DNA from 3 places in the Agrobacterium sp. DKPNP3 genome. Region 2 is predicted to be linked to each of the others. Evidence: predicted binding sites of a transcription regulator. Region 2 holds the regulator's gene; each other region holds the start of a gene.

Region 1 (5,073 bases), on a different contig from region 2:
ATAGCCGCTGGAGCCGTCAGAGCCCGTATAGGTCAGGATCGGATCGACGGCCTTGGGGTCAGCGATGGCGATCTTGGCATAGGACGACGCGCCCATGGAGGCGATGTCGATGGTACCGCCGAGAAGACCCTGGATAACGCCGTTATAATCCGGCGACGGGAATACCTGCACTTCGGAAACGCCCGTTGCAGCCTTGAGGCCATCGGCGACGCACTTGGCGTTGCGGATCTGGTCTGCCTCGTTTTCGGAACCGTCGAGACCGATGCGCAGAACCTTGATGTCCTGAGCCATGGCGGAACCGGCCAGAACGCCAAGGGCGACTGCCGAGAGAAGCAATTTCTTCAACATGGACTTTCTCCTGTTTCCCGGCGAGCCGGAGTTGTTGTGAGATGTTGGCCCTTGACGCGGACGCAAACGATGCTGAGCGGTTCCTCAGAGCCCGGCGAGAGCGAGCGGTTCTGGGCCGGCAGATTGCTGCACCGGACGCGCGGCAAGTTGCGCGCCGGGAATGGTTATACTGGTCGAGGTCATGGTCTCGTCGATGCCTGCGCCGTGTGAGTCCGTGCCGTAGATTTCCGTCACGGCGGCAGCCGTCAGCTCAGACGGCGTGCCATCAAAAACGACGCGGCCTTTCGACATGCCGATGATGCGTTCGCAATAGTTGCGCGCTGTATCCAGTGTGTGCAGATTCGTAACGACAGTGATGCCTTCGCGCTCGTTGATGTCGCGCAGCGCGTCCATCACGATTTTGGCGTTCAGCGGGTCGAGCGAGGCGATCGGCTCATCGGCCAGAACCATCTTCGGAGACTGCATCAGGGCGCGGGCAATCGCCACGCGCTGTTGCTGGCCCCCGGAAAGCGTACCTGCGGCCTGCATTGCCACATGCTCGATGCCCAGCCGTTCAAGTGCGGCGATCGCCATCAGCCGCTCTTCATCCGTGAAGATGTTGAAGAGGCTGAGCAGCGTCGAACGGTGGTTGAGGCGACCGAGCATGACATTGGTAAGCACGTCGAGGCGCGGGACGAGATTGAACTGCTGGAAGATCATGGCGCAGTCGCGCTGCCAGTTGCGGAGCGCGGCACCTTTCAAGGACGAAACTTTGGTATCGTTGAAATGAATTGAGCCGGAGGAGGGATCGATGAGCCGGTTTATCATCCGCAGCAGCGTCGACTTTCCCGCTCCGGAACGTCCTATCACGCCTACCATCTGTCCCTGCGGTATTTCGACATTCACGGCATCGACCGCGGTATGGTTGCCGAAACAGCGCGTGACTTGCTTCAGGTGAAAGCTCATTTCCCCGTCCAATCTTCTTATGACGGGGTTGGACATAACAATGATGCGTGAAGTGCGAATGTCAGTTTGATGAAGAAAATATTACAAGGTGCTGATGTAGCGCGACTGCATTTCGCCGGCGAAAGTTCGAACCAATTTTTTCGGAATGATCGACAAGGCTTAAAAACTAACCCCCGGATAGGTCCCGGGGGCTATATCAGACGGGCTATGTCTCAACCGCGATATTTTGCGATGAAATCTCCGGCCGACAGGCCGCGGAAATCATCGAGTGCGTCGCGCAGCCTCTTGTGGTCCCAGTCCCACCAGCGCAGATCATCCATCTGCTGGCCGACCTCAGGCGGAAAGCGGTCGCGGATCAACCTCGCGGGAACGCCGCCGACAATCGTATAGGGCGCAACGTCCTTCGAGACGACGGCGCCAGCCCCGATGACAGCGCCATTGCCGACGTTGACACCCGGCAGGATGGTGGCGCCATGGCCGATCCAGACGTCGTGGCCGATCACCACGCGTCTGGCGCGGCGGGCGGCGAAAAAGTCGGACTCGTCTTCCGCGTCGTCCCAATAATTGTGGGCGCGGTAAGTGAAGTGGTGCAGGGTCGCCCGCTGCATCGGATGGTTGGTGGCGTTGATGCGGACGGAAGCGGCGATATTGACGAATTTGCCGATGGTGGCGGACCAGATCGCGCCATCCTGCATGACGTAGGAATAGTCGCCCATCTCGACCTCCTCGATGCGGCAGCGCTCCGAAATTTCGGTAAAGCGGCCAATCGAGGAATTGAGGACACTGGCAGTGTCGTGGATGACGGGTTCGAGGCCGACTTTGGAGTTCATGCTGCTGCCTTCCGGGGCGAAAATTGCGAGACGTCGAGAATGCGGTCGGCCACGGCCTCTCGCACTTCTTCATCGTGAAAAATGCCGAGCAGCGCGGTACCCGTTTCTTTCTTCTCCCTGATCATCTCCACCACCACCCGCCGGTTGGTGGCGTCGAGCGAGGCCGTTGGCTCGTCGAGAAGCAGGATTGCATGATCGGTGATGAAACCGCGCGCGATATTGACGCGCTGCTGCTCGCCGCCCGAAAAGGTGGCGGGTGGAAGCGACCACAATTCCCGTGGTAGGTTGAGTTTCGAAAGCAGTGCGGCCGCCTGCTCACGCGCATCTTGAGCGGCAATCTTGCGCGCCAGAAGCGGTTCGGCAACCACGTCAACCGCCGCGACGCGGGGTACCGTCCGCAAAAACTGGCTGACATAACCGATGGTGCGATGACGGATATCGAGAATTGTGCGTGGTGAAGCGCTGCCGATATCGACAACCTCGCCCTGATGGCGAATAAGGATCTGCCCGCTGTCGATGGCGTAATTGCCGTAGAGCATTTTCAGGATCGAGCTTTTGCCGATGCCAGAAGGGCCGCCGAGCACGACGCATTCGCCGCCAGATACGGAAAAATTCACGTCGCGGACGACAGGCAGCTCGATGCCGTCGCGAAGATGCATGGTGAAGCTTTTAAAGACTTCCGAAACGATGAGAGGTGTCGGCATGGTGGATTTTCTCTTCCTGCGCTGATCTTCTGCGAAAAGCGGGAGCCGCTTTTCGGAATCGCGCGGCTAGACCTGCAAAATGGAGGAAACAAGCAATTGCGTGTAGGGCTCGCGGGGGTCGTCCAGCACCCGGTCGGTCAGACCGTGCTCAATGACATCGCCGCCCTTCATCACCATCATGCGATGGGAAAGAAGCCGCGCAACCGCGAGGTCATGCGTGACGACGACAACGGCAAGGCCGAGATCGTTGACGAGGCCACGAACCAGATCGAGCAGACGCGCCTGCACCGAAACATCGAGACCACCTGTCGGCTCATCCATGAAGACAAGGCGCGGCGAGGTGACGAGGTTGCGGGCGATCTGGAGGCGCTGGCGCATGCCGCCCGAGAAGGCGCGCGGCTGGTCGTCGATACGGTCGGTGCCGATTTCCACCCGCTCCAGCCATTCGCCGGCCGATTGACGGATATTGCCGTAATGCCTGTTGCCCACGGCCATCAGCCGCTCGCCAACATTCGCGCCAGCCGACACCGCCATGCGCAGCCCATCGGCCGGGTTCTGGTGCACGAAACCCCAGTCGGTCCGCATCAGGAAACGCCGTTCGGCTTCTCCCATGTGGTAAAGGTCACGCACGGAGCCGTCGCGCATGCGATATTCCACGCTGCCTGCCGTTGGCATCAGCCGGGTGGAAATGCAGTTGAGAAGGGTCGTCTTGCCTGAGCCGGATTCGCCGACAATCGCCAGAACCTCGCCGGCGTAAAGCTCGAAGGAGACGTTGCGGCAACCGGCGCGGTCGCCGTAATATTTGGAAACGTCCCGGACTTTCAGAAGCGGTGCGTCGCTCATTCTGCTGCCTCCTTTACATCCGCCAGCAGGTGGCCCTTATGGCCATTGGCGCGGCGATCATCGCAATGGTCGGTGTCGGAGCAGACGAACATGCGCCCGCCCTTGTCATCCAGCACCACCTCGTCGAGATAGACATTCTCCGCGCCGCACAGTGCGCAGGGCTTGTCGAAGCGCTGGACTTCAAACGGGTGATCCTCGAAATCCAGGCTGACGACATCAGTATAGGGAGGCACGGCATAGATGCGCTTTTCGCGCCCGGCGCCGAACAGCTGCAACGCCTCCGACATATTCATTTTCGGATTGTCGAATTTCGGCGTCGGCGAGGGGTCCATCACATAACGCCCGGCAACTTTCACCGGATAGGCGTAGGTAGTGGAAATGCGGCCGTTGCGGGCGATGTCCTCGTAAAGCTTCACGTGCATCAGGCCGTATTCTTCCAGTGCATGCATGACACGGGTTTCCGTCTCGCGCGGCTCGAGAAACCGAAGGGGCTCGGGGATTGGAACCTGATATACAAGCACCTGACCGGAATGCAGGTCCTCTTCCGGAATACGGTGCCGCGTCTGGATGATGGTGGCATCCTTCGTGCGGGTGGTGACGGCCACATCAGCCACTTTCTGGAAGAAGGCGCGAATGGAGACGGCGTTCGTGGTGTCGTCCGCCCCCTGGTCGATGACTTTCAGCACATCGTCGGGACCAAGGATGGAGGCGGTCAACTGCACGCCGCCGGTGCCCCAGCCATAGGGCATGGGCATTTCGCGGGAAGCGAAGGGAACCTGGTAACCCGGAATGGCGATGGCCTTGAGGATCGCCCGGCGGATCATCCGCTTTGTCTGTTCATCGAGATAAGCGAAGTTGTAGGCAGCCAGCCCGTCGTCGAATGAAACTTCTTTAAGCATTGCGCGTTAGCCTTGTGTAAAAAAGGAGTACAAGCTCATGGAGATTGGAATTCTTGCAGCCGTGTTCTTTGCTGTCTTTGCGGCATCGACCGTCTTTTGTGCTTACTGGTTCGGCGAGCAGCACAGCCGCTGATTATTCGGCCGCATCGCCCATCCACCCGGCCCCATCGGCGTTGATCGCGTCGAAATCCGTGCGCATCTTTCTGACCAGGCCGAGTTCGGCCTGAAAGTCCACGTAGTGCGGCAATTTCAGGTGTTCGACAAAGCCCGTGGCCTGCACATTGTCGGCGTGTGAAATAACGAACTCCTCGTCCTGCGCGGGAGCGACCACATCCTCGCCGAACTCTCCTGCCCGCAGCGCCCGGTCGACAAGAGACATGGCCATAGCCTTGCGTTCGCTCTGTCCAAATACCAGACCGTAACCGCGTGTGAACTGCGGCGGTGCCTTTGCCGAACCCTTAAACTGGTTCACCATCTGGCATTCAGTCACCTGGATATCGCCAA
Region 2 (5,073 bases):
GACCGACAAGGCCGGTCTTCGCGCCGTCAACCTCCTGATCTCCGACAGCGTACGCACGCAGTTGCGCGACATCGTCGTCGCCGATCCCGCCGTCATCGGCACCACGCGCACCGTCACGCTTCTGGCGTCGGGCGATGTCGATAGCGCCTTCAAGGGCCAGGTCGATATGAGTGCCGATGAAGCTAACAGGCGTATCTCCAACCAGCAACTCGGGTGGATGAACCAGCTCGCCGAAAGCGGCCAGCTTGCCAAACACTTCAACACCGGCATTTTCGTCAACGGCAATTCGAGCCGTCCGGAAGCAGCAGGTGTCGGCGTGGCGCTGATCGGTTCCTTCTACATGATGATGATCGTGCTGGTGCTGTCGCTGCCGATCGGCGTCGCCGCCTCGATCTATCTCGAAGAGTTCGCCCCGAAGAACCGTCTGACCGACCTCATCGAGGTAAACATCAACAATCTCGCGGCTGTGCCCTCCATTGTTTACGGTCTGCTTGGTCTCTCCGTCTTCATCAACTTCATGGGCTTTCCGCGCTCGGCTTCGCTGGTCGGCGGGCTTGTGCTCACCCTGATGACGCTGCCGACCATTATCATCGCGACCCGCGCCGCCCTGAAAGCCGTGCCGCCCTCGATCCGTGCCGCGGCGCTCGGTCTCGGTGCCTCCAAGATGCAGACGATCTTCCACCACGTGCTGCCGCTTGCCATGCCCGGCATCCTGACCGGCACGATCATCGGCCTTGCGCATGCGCTGGGCGAAACGGCGCCGCTGCTCCTCATCGGCATGGTGGCATTCGTCGCGAACTATCCGACAACGCCGATGGATCCGTCCACGGCCCTGCCGGTGCAGATTTACATGTGGGCGAATGAGGCAGAGCGCGCCTTTGTCGAACGGACATCCGGCGCTATCATCATCCTGCTTTTGTTCCTCATCGTCATGAATGTGGGCGCAATCCTGTTGCGTCGCCGCTTCGAACGGCGCTGGTAAAGGGAGATTGAGCAATGAACATGTTGTCGGAAGCAGCAGTTGAAAAGGCGCTGGACAAGAAAATGAATGAAGTCTCATACAAGATGATCGGTAAGGACGTATCGGTTTATTACGGCGAAAAGCGTGCGCTTTACGACGTGAACCTCAACGTCCGGGAGAACACCGTGACCGCGCTGATCGGCCCCTCGGGCTGCGGCAAATCCACGTTCCTGCGCACCCTGAACCGTATGAATGACACGATCGACGGCTGCCGCGTCACCGGCAAGATCACGCTTGATACCGACGATATCTACGACCAGGCGATCGATGTGGTGGAACTGCGCGCCCGCGTCGGTATGGTGTTCCAGAAGCCGAACCCCTTCCCGAAGTCGATCTACGAAAACATCTCCTACGGCCCGCGGATCCACGGGCTCGCCCGCAACAAGGCGGATATGGACCAGATCGTTGAGCAGAGCCTCCAGCGAGCCGGTCTATGGAACGAGGTGAAGGACCGTCTGCATGAGTCCGGCACGGGCCTTTCCGGCGGCCAGCAGCAGCGCCTTTGCATCGCCCGTGCGATCGCCGTCAGCCCGGAAGTGATCCTGATGGACGAGCCCTGCTCGGCGCTGGACCCGATTGCCACCGCGAAGGTCGAGGAACTGATCCACGAGCTGCGGACAAACTACACCATCGTCATTGTCACGCACTCCATGCAGCAGGCGGCGCGTGTTTCCCAGCGCACCGCCATGTTCCACCTTGGTCATCTTGTTGAGGAAAACGAAACCGACAAGATGTTCACCAATCCGGATGATCAGCGCACGCAGGATTACATCATGGGCCGCTTCGGCTGATACAGGCCGGCGCTTCAAAGAAACCGAACAAGACTGGTGCCGCTGCCGTGTCCCGCTCCGGGCACGGCCTGCAGGCCAAGCCGGAGGACTAGACCGTGAACCAGACAACGACCCATTCGCATATCATGTCCGCCTATGATGAGGAGTTGAAATTCCTCACACGCCGTATTTCGGAAATGGGTGGCCTTGCCGAACAGATGTGTGCCGACGCCGTGCGGGCGCTCGTGAACTCGGATGCCGCGCTGGCGCAGAAAGTCATTTCTGACGACACCATCCTCGATCACGCCGAGCGTGAGATCGGCGACAAGGCAATCGTCACCATCGCCAAGCGCCAGCCGATGGCGGCAGACCTTCGTGAAATCATCGGCACGCTGCGTATTGCAGCCGATCTCGAGCGTGTGGGCGATCTTGGCAAGAACACGGCCAAGCGCGTGATTGCGGTTGCCGGCACCGGCGTGCCGCGCAAGCTTGCCCGTGGTCTCGAACACCTGTCGGAACTGGCGCTGGTGCAGCTCAAGGAAGTCCTCGACGTCTATTCGACCCGCTCCGCCGAGAAGGCCAATGCCATCCGCGAGCGCGACGAGGAAATCGATGCCATGTACACCTCGCTCTTCCGCGAGCTTCTGACCTACATGATGGAGGACCCGCGCAATATCACGACCTGCACGCATCTTCTGTTCTGCGCCAAGAACATCGAGCGCATCGGCGACCATGCCACCAATATCGCCGAGACAATCTATTACATGACCACCGGCAGCCAGCCGGAGGGCGAGCGTCCGAAGGACGACAGTTCCAACACGCTCGGTTCGGTGACCGAGTAAGAGACAGGCAAAGCCTTGCGGAGTTCAGCATATGGTGCCCAAGATTGCAGTTGTGGAAGATGAGGAAGCGCTCAGCGTCCTTCTTCGTTACAATCTCGAGGCTGAGGGATACGATGTCGACACGATACCCCGTGGTGACGAGGCGGAAATCAGGCTTCAGGAACGTACCCCCGATCTTCTCATTCTAGACTGGATGCTGCCTGGTGTATCCGGTATCGAGCTTTGCCGTCGGCTCAGAATGCGGCCGGAAACGGAACGCCTGCCCATCATCATGCTGACGGCTCGCGGCGAGGAAAGCGAACGTGTTCGTGGCCTCGCAACGGGTGCGGACGATTATGTCGTCAAGCCGTTCTCCACGCCGGAACTCATGGCCCGCGTCAAGGCCATGCTCCGCCGGGCCCGCCCCGAGGTTCTGTCTTCGGTGCTGAAATGCGGGGATATCGAACTGGATCGCGAGACGCATCGCGTTCACCGCAAAAGCCGTGAAGTGCGTCTCGGTCCGACGGAGTTTCGCCTTCTGGAATTCCTGATGACCTCTCCGGGCAGGGTGTTCTCCCGTTCGCAATTGCTCGATGGTGTCTGGGGCCATGATATCTACGTCGATGAGCGTACCGTCGACGTGCATGTCGGACGCCTGCGTAAGGCGCTTAATTTTTCGCACATGCAGGATGTCATCCGCACGGTGCGCGGCGCCGGCTATTCCATGGAAGCCTGAGCGGATGCCATCCGACTGGCGCGTTCCATCAAAGTAATTTTCCGCGAAAAACAAAAGGCCCGAAACCGGATTGGTGTCGGGTCTTTTGTTGTGGTTGATCCCGATCCGCTCTGGTTTTGTCACAAAAAAACGGGCCCGAAGGCCCGTAGTTTTTGAGTGTCGAATGCGTGCCGCAACACTCAAGCCTTACGGCGCTCGCTTACCGGCTGATAGGCGAGTTTCGCATGGAACTTGCAATAGGGCGAAGATTCCAGCGCTTCACAGCCGCAGAAATGGAAATCGTCTTTCAAGGGGTCGCCGACCGGCCATTTGCAGGTGCGCTCGGTCAGTTCCGTCAGCGTCAGACGACGGGAGATTGGCGTGACGACGTTTCTGGAAGGAACGTAATCGAGAACTTCCGCGGTCTCGATGCCGACCTCTTCCTGAAGGGCGGTCGCGGCGTTGGAACGCGTCAGGATCCGGGCCGGTGCAGCGTTGACGCGGCCAGCAAAATTCGCCGCGCGAGGGGCAGGGGCAGCAGTCCGCTTGGGCGCTGTGCGCGCCGAAGTGACAGGACCGCCAGCCTTGACGCGACCCGGCAGGTTGAGACGGTGGACCTTGCCGATGACGGCGTTGCGGCTAACACCGCCCAGCTGCGCTGCTATCTGGCTGGCGCTAAGTCCCTCGGACCACAATTTCTTGAGCTTTTCGACCCGTTCGTCTGTCCAGTTCATGCCGCTTCTCCGCTTTTCGCGTGTATTTTTGGCAGAATCCCTCTCCGTCTCGCGGGAGTGCCGCGAGTGTGGTTTCTGCCTGATTTTTGGTGACTAGTTCCGCCGCATTGCAGTCTAGTAATTAGCGATTAACCTAGTGCCACGCAGACTCCGTGGCAAGAGTCGCGGGAATCATCTCGAATCGATTTTGCGGTTTTCCCCAACTTGCTGGCGGGTTGAGTCAGAAAGGCAACACCTTGGGTCTGGCGCCCAGCCACCTACTAGGGCTTGAGAACCCTAGGGAATACGGACTTTTGTTGACATCGGCAAGCGAAGTGACAATAGTGCCCCTGCCGCCGCGAGGCGGCATTTTTGATTTTCAGGCAAGGGATAACCCTAAGAGCCTATTGACAACCGTCTTACAGCGCATTTGCGCAAGGAGTGATACAGCCATGGCCGAAGCCGCCGCGCCATTGTTCGATACATTTGCAAGAGCCCCCCTGCGTTTTGAGCGAGGCGAGGGCGTCTGGCTGTACACGGAAAGCGGCGAGCGATATCTCGATTTTGCGGCTGGCGTGGCTGTGAATTCGCTGGGCCATGCCCATCCGCACCTTGTGGAGGCGATCAAGACGCAGGCCGAAAAGGTCTGGCACGTCTCCAACCTCTATGAAGTGCCGGGCCAGGAAAAGCTTGCCAAGCGTCTGACGGAAGCAACCTTCGCCGACAAGGTTTTCTTCACCAATTCCGGCGCGGAAGCGCTGGAATGTGCGATCAAGACCGCACGCCGTTACCATTATTCCAAGGGCCATCCTGAGAAGTTTCGCATCATTACCTTTGAAGGCGCCTTCCATGGCCGGACGCTGGCGACGATCGCTGCCGGTGGCCAACAGAAATATCTCGAAGGTTTCGGTCCCAAGGTCGAAGGTTTCGATCAGGTTCCCTTCGGTGACGTCGATGCGCTGAAGGCCGCCATCACGGCCGAAACAGCAGCGCTGCTGATCGAGCCCATTCAGGGCGAGGGCGGCATCCGCGC
Region 3 (5,073 bases), on a different contig from region 2:
GGTCACCCTGTTCGAGCGCAACGGTGTGCGCCAGCCCAAACTGACCGACGAAGGCCGCGCCATGCTGGAGGATGCAAGGCGCATCGTTGCCGGCCTGCAGGAAATGCGCGCCCGCGCCAAGGGGCTGAAACAGGGCCTGGAAGCGGAACTTTCCGTCGCTATCAGCACCATGGTGCCGGCTGAGGCCGTCGTTGCGGTGCTGCGCGATTTTCGCCACCAATTCCCAACCGTGACGCTCAGCCTCAACGTCGGCGAACTGGGCATGGTCATGGACATGGTCTTATCCCGCAAGGCCGGTATCGGCATCGGTGGGGCGGTTTTGCGCCAGGATGATGAACTCGTGACGGAGAAGGTCGGCCACTCCTTCATGCTGCCGGTGGTTGCGGCCGATCACCCGCTGGCGCAGATCGAACGCCCGCTGGTGCTTGCCGACGTGCGCGAGGAAGTTCAGCTCGTGGTCACCGATGCTTCGGGTCTGACCAAGGGGCGGGATTTCAATGTGCTGTCCTACAAGACATGGCGCGTCAGCGACATCGCCACCAAGTACCAGCTCATCAAGGGTGGCCTCGGCTGGGGCGGCCTGCCGGCCTCGCTCGTCCGCAATGACCTCACCAATGGAAGTCTGAAGGCGCTTGAACTTGAGGCTTATGAGCAGGGCGAATATCCACTCTTCACGTTGCGGCGGGTCGATTCGCCCGCCGGGCCCGCTGGCCAGTGGCTTTCCGAAGCATTCCAGCAGCGCCTGTCGGCGTGCCCGAATCACAAGGATTTCAACGGGATGCTGGCGGCGAGCAAGCAGAGGACCCTGGCTGTCGCTGCGGAGTGATACTGGCTGTAACCACCACCGTTATATCTGGATCGAGAAGGTGCCGCTTGTTTCTTCTCCCCGCCGGGGAGAAGAAACAAGCGGCATGTCAGTTCTTTGCCCCAGCGTCCAATTCATGTCTGAAGAAACACTCTCCCGGCAATGTATCGCCGGGAGAGCCGTGTTTCTCTACAGAACCAGCCGGAACTTCGCGAAACCTTCCGCACCGTCGCCTGCATCCTCGATTTTTGCGCCTTTGATCTCCGCCGCATAGTGGCGGCCCTTGGGGCCAGTCTCGAAGATCGCTGTAGTATCGGCGACTGGGGCGAAGGACCAGTTGGCGTCCGCAGACGGGTTGATGGTGCCCTGGTCGATAATATACCGCACGATCACATCGCGGTTGGTATCGGGTGCCACGAAGATGACCTTGTCGGCGGCAATGTCGGGGAACTTGCCGCCGCCACCGGCGCGGTAATTATTGGTGGCTACCACGAATTTCTGTTCGGGATCGATCGGCTTGCCATTGAACTGCAAGTTTACGATGCGGTTGCTGTCGGGATTGACGGCCTTGCCGTCCTTGTCGAATTTCGCCGGTTTGGAAATGTCGATCTGGTAGGTAACACCGTCGATGACATCGAAATTGTAGGACGGGAAGTCAGCATTGAGGAGCGGCGCATCCTTGGCGCCGGCCTCCACCGTGTTGAACATGCCGGCAGACATTTCCAGCCAGTTCTTCACCTGCGCACCGTTGATCAGCACCGCCTGCACCGTGTTCGGATAGAGATAGAGATCGGCGACGTTCTTGATGGCGATGTCACCGGCGGGGACATCGGTGTAGTAATCCGCGCCGCCGCGACCGCCGGACTTGAACGGGGCTGCTGCGGAAAGCACGGGCAGATCCTTATATTGCCCTTCCTTCAGCATGTCCTTGATGTACCAGGTCTGGGCGTTGGAAACGATTTGCACGGACGGATCATCGGCCACCAGCGCGAAATAGGAATAGAGCGGTGCAGAGGTTTTACCGACGGGGCGGCGCACATAGGCGAGCGCCGCTTCGTGATCGGCCTTGGCGGCGGCGAGAACCTCCGGCTTGTCGGTATAGTCAGCAACGATCTTGCGGCTGTCGTCGCGGTGATAGATCGGGCGTGCCTCAGAGGTGAAGTCGATGATCTTCCAGCTCTTGCCGTCCTTTTCGAGCAGCAGGTCGATGAGACCCATATGTGATCCCCAGAAGCCGGCCATGACGGCCGGCTTGCCCATCAGCGTGCCCTTCACGGCATCCGCGCCTTCAATGCCGTCCCAGGTCTTCGGTCCGGGGAAAACGAGATGCTGGTGGCCGGTGAAGATGGCGTCGATGCCTTCGACGCCCGCGAGGTAAAGCGAGGCGTTTTCCATGCGCTCGGTCTGGCCTTTGCCATCGATGCCGGAATGGGAAAGGGCGATGATGATGTCAGCCCCTTCCTCCTTCATCACGGGCACCCAGGCTTTCGCCGCCTCGACAATGTCACGCGTCTGCGCCTTGCCCTCGAGGTTCTTGGAATCCCACATCATGATCTGCGGCGGAACGAAGCCGATGATGCCGACCTTGACCGGGCTGGTCACGCCGCCGCCATCGCGGATCTGTTTTTCGAGAATGACGTAGGGCTTGAAGAACAGCTCGTCATTCTTGGGGTCGGACGCCAGCTGGCCCTTGGTGAGGTTGGCGCAGACGTAAGGGAAACCAGCACCCGCCAGCGTGTTCGACATGTAGTCGAGGCCATAGTTGAATTCGTGGTTGCCGAGCGTACCGCAATCATAGCCCAATACGTTCATGGCGTTGATCACAGGGTGCTTGTCGCCAGCCTTCATGCCCCGCTCATAGGCGATATAATCGCCGAGCGGGTTGCCCTGCAGGAAGTCGCCATTATCGACCAGCATCGAATTGCCGGCTTCGGCGCGGATCTTGTCGATGATCGAGGCGGTACGGGAAAGCCCCATCGTGTCGTTCGGCTTGTCGGCGTAATAATCATAGGGAAAGACGTGAACGTGGATATCAGTCGTTTCCATGATGCGCAGATGCGCCTGATTGGACGCTGCGCGCGCCGCAAAGGGGTGCAACATTACTAGTGCCGAAGAGGCTGCAATGCCGCCGAGAAGCGAACGCCGGGTAATGGGGTGGAGAGCGAGAAGCGACGACATGGGAACTCCTTGGGATGAAGCTTGCGCTGTCATGGAAAACGACAGGGTAGAAGCAATCGCCGAGGAGTCCATCACCAAAATGACAGGCTCGTGACAGACGGGGCTTTTTTCAACCGTTTGATAAATTTTTTATGGCCGACATGCGGCCTTGACGTCTCCGGGCCATGGAATGCGCGTTATCATTGCCGCGCATCCCTCTGCGGACGCAGGGCAGATCAGCGCGCCAGCGTCGGTTTCACTTCTTCATGGAAGAAGCGGAAGTAGGAGGAAAGCTGCGCCAGCGTGTTGGTGGAAAGCTTAAGCTGAAGGCCAAGGCGGTTCATGTGCTGCCACTGGACGACCCCCTCGATGAAGCCGAGGTCGTCGCTCTGCACCTTGACCCGGCTTCCCTTTGCCGCGGCGAAAGGTCCGTCCAGTTCAAGCGCCATGCCGGTGGCGGAAAGATCAACCACACGGCCTCTCGTCGACTGGCTGAAGTAATGGACGGTGGCAAAAATTCTCGTCTTGCTGCGCGGTGCGCTGCGTGTCGCCATGTTGAGGTTGTTTGCCATGTTGACGCTCAAAATTTATTGTTTCTGACAGAGGCATCCTAGACTTGAAAAGTTTGAAACCGGTTTAGCCGTTAGGTTAAAACTTATCCAATGTTCGGTTTATGCTGTATCAATACGGCACTGATAGCAGTTGTTGCGGGCAGAACGCACATGCACATAGGCGATGTCTTCGCGCTCCAGAAGCTGTCCGGCGCGTGACGCGATCTCTTCGGTGGGGGTCACCGCGCCGGTGCCGTAGACGATGCGGTCGTCTGCCGAATATCCACGGACAATATAGTCAGGGCTGTCTAGCATCGTTGGCAATTCATCACTTTCAGGATAACGCTCGCAGGCTCTTTCATGCAGAAATACAGGTCCCGTCTCGGCATAGGGCTGAAGTGAAGGGAAGGGGCGATAGGCGAGGAGCAGCATGGGCTCGCCCTCATCAATTTGGCCAAGGCAATGGCGGCAGGGAATGCCGCCGGGCGAAATGACCTTCTCCGGCGTGTGGCCATAGGCGTCCGCCGCCCCGGCCCGGAAGGCCTCTGCTTCTTTAGCCGGCATTGCAGTAAAGACGATAGTTGTCATGGCAGGGTCTCCTGAGGGGTGATCGGCGTTGCTTCTTTGCAGCTATGATCCCGAAATGGAGCACTATCCACCCGATTCTTGACAGGTGATGCAACCAGCCCATTGCGTGACTCGTTAGCTTGGGGAATCAGTGGCGCTCCTCGTTCCCGGAAGGTCTGATTTTATGTTCCGTCGTTTTATGGCCGCTGTTCCGCTGGCTCTCATGTCATTGACGGTTCCGACGCAGGCCCAGATGGCGTCCGGGCTCGACGGCTTGTCGGATGATCAGCTACAGCAGGCAGTCAACTTCGTCATCGGCAACGCGATTTTCTCGCTTTACCATGAGGGATCGCGCATGCTGATCTCGGATTTCGGCACGGCGGAGACGGCAAGCCCCCAGGCGCCAGCCGATCAGCTAGCCGGCACGCTGATCCTTCAGGCCAATGAGGAATGGCTCGACACGGCGCTCGTCAACGCCACAGACAGCTGGTATCTCGCGCGTGAGGCCGAAGCGCTACCGGAGCACGAAGCTCCGGTGTTTTCGGCGCTGGTGCCGGACCGAAGCCGCGACCGTAACATGGCCTGCCTGATGGTCGGCCGCGACAAGGACGGTTACGGCGATCTGGCCACGATGATGGGGCTTCCCAATACCGAATTCGACAAATGTGTTGCTGCCTATCCGGGTGTAGCCTCGGCCTGGGAGAAATTCCTCGCGCCGCACCGCAGCCAGACACCATCGAAATTTTCCGTCAGCTACGTGCCGCCGCGCGATCCTGACCTCGAGCCTTATGCCATCATGGTCAAGGAATCGAAGGTTCTCGACCTCATCAGCCGCAGTTTCAGTGGTTATGGCCTGAAGGGCGATGTGAAGCTGACGGCGAAGTCCTGCGGTCGCCCCGATGTTTATTGGTCGGCGGAAAAGCGCGAAATCACCTATTGCTACGAGCTTGGCAAATTCCAGGCGGAGCTGATCGCCGATCATCTCATGAACAC

Evidence for each region. Region 2 encodes PhoB, which activates phosphate uptake and scavenging genes when phosphate is short. Its sites were predicted from a motif close to TGTCATNNANCTGTCAT; they were not measured.
Region 1: the regulator PhoB is predicted to act here: its motif matches at 1,352-1,368, upstream of phnC (phosphonate ABC transporter ATP-binding protein).
Region 3: the regulator PhoB is predicted to act here: its motif matches at 3,063-3,079, upstream of ACUTJJ_RS11790 (bifunctional 2',3'-cyclic-nucleotide 2'-phosphodiesterase/3'-nucleotidase).

The regions. Positions count from the first base shown of each region.
Region 1 is NZ_JBQYSN010000066.1:19,431-24,503, forward strand. It holds gene phnD (phosphonate ABC transporter substrate-binding protein) at 1-348, opposite strand, end outside; gene phnC (phosphonate ABC transporter ATP-binding protein) at 433-1,293, opposite strand; gene ACUTJJ_RS17405 (transferase hexapeptide repeat family protein) at 1,506-2,123, opposite strand; gene phnL (phosphonate C-P lyase system protein PhnL) at 2,120-2,827, opposite strand; gene phnK (phosphonate C-P lyase system protein PhnK) at 2,894-3,670, opposite strand; gene ACUTJJ_RS17420 (alpha-D-ribose 1-methylphosphonate 5-phosphate C-P-lyase PhnJ) at 3,667-4,569, opposite strand; gene ACUTJJ_RS17425 (carbon-phosphorus lyase complex subunit PhnI) at 4,703-5,073, opposite strand, start outside.
Region 2 is NZ_JBQYSN010000006.1:34,875-39,947, forward strand. It holds gene pstA (phosphate ABC transporter permease PstA) at 1-982, shown strand, start outside; gene pstB (phosphate ABC transporter ATP-binding protein PstB) at 997-1,812, shown strand; gene phoU (phosphate signaling complex protein PhoU) at 1,938-2,633, shown strand; gene phoB (phosphate regulon transcriptional regulator PhoB) at 2,665-3,348, shown strand; gene ACUTJJ_RS03110 (GcrA family cell cycle regulator) at 3,528-4,061, opposite strand; gene ACUTJJ_RS03115 (aspartate aminotransferase family protein) at 4,493-5,073, shown strand, end outside.
Region 3 is NZ_JBQYSN010000034.1:34,501-39,573, reverse strand. It holds gene ACUTJJ_RS11795 (LysR family transcriptional regulator) at 1-826, shown strand, start outside; gene ACUTJJ_RS11790 (bifunctional 2',3'-cyclic-nucleotide 2'-phosphodiesterase/3'-nucleotidase) at 995-2,983, opposite strand; gene ACUTJJ_RS11785 (PilZ domain-containing protein) at 3,199-3,534, opposite strand; gene ACUTJJ_RS11780 (DUF1203 domain-containing protein) at 3,634-4,101, opposite strand; gene ACUTJJ_RS11775 (DUF4344 domain-containing metallopeptidase) at 4,265-5,073, shown strand, end outside.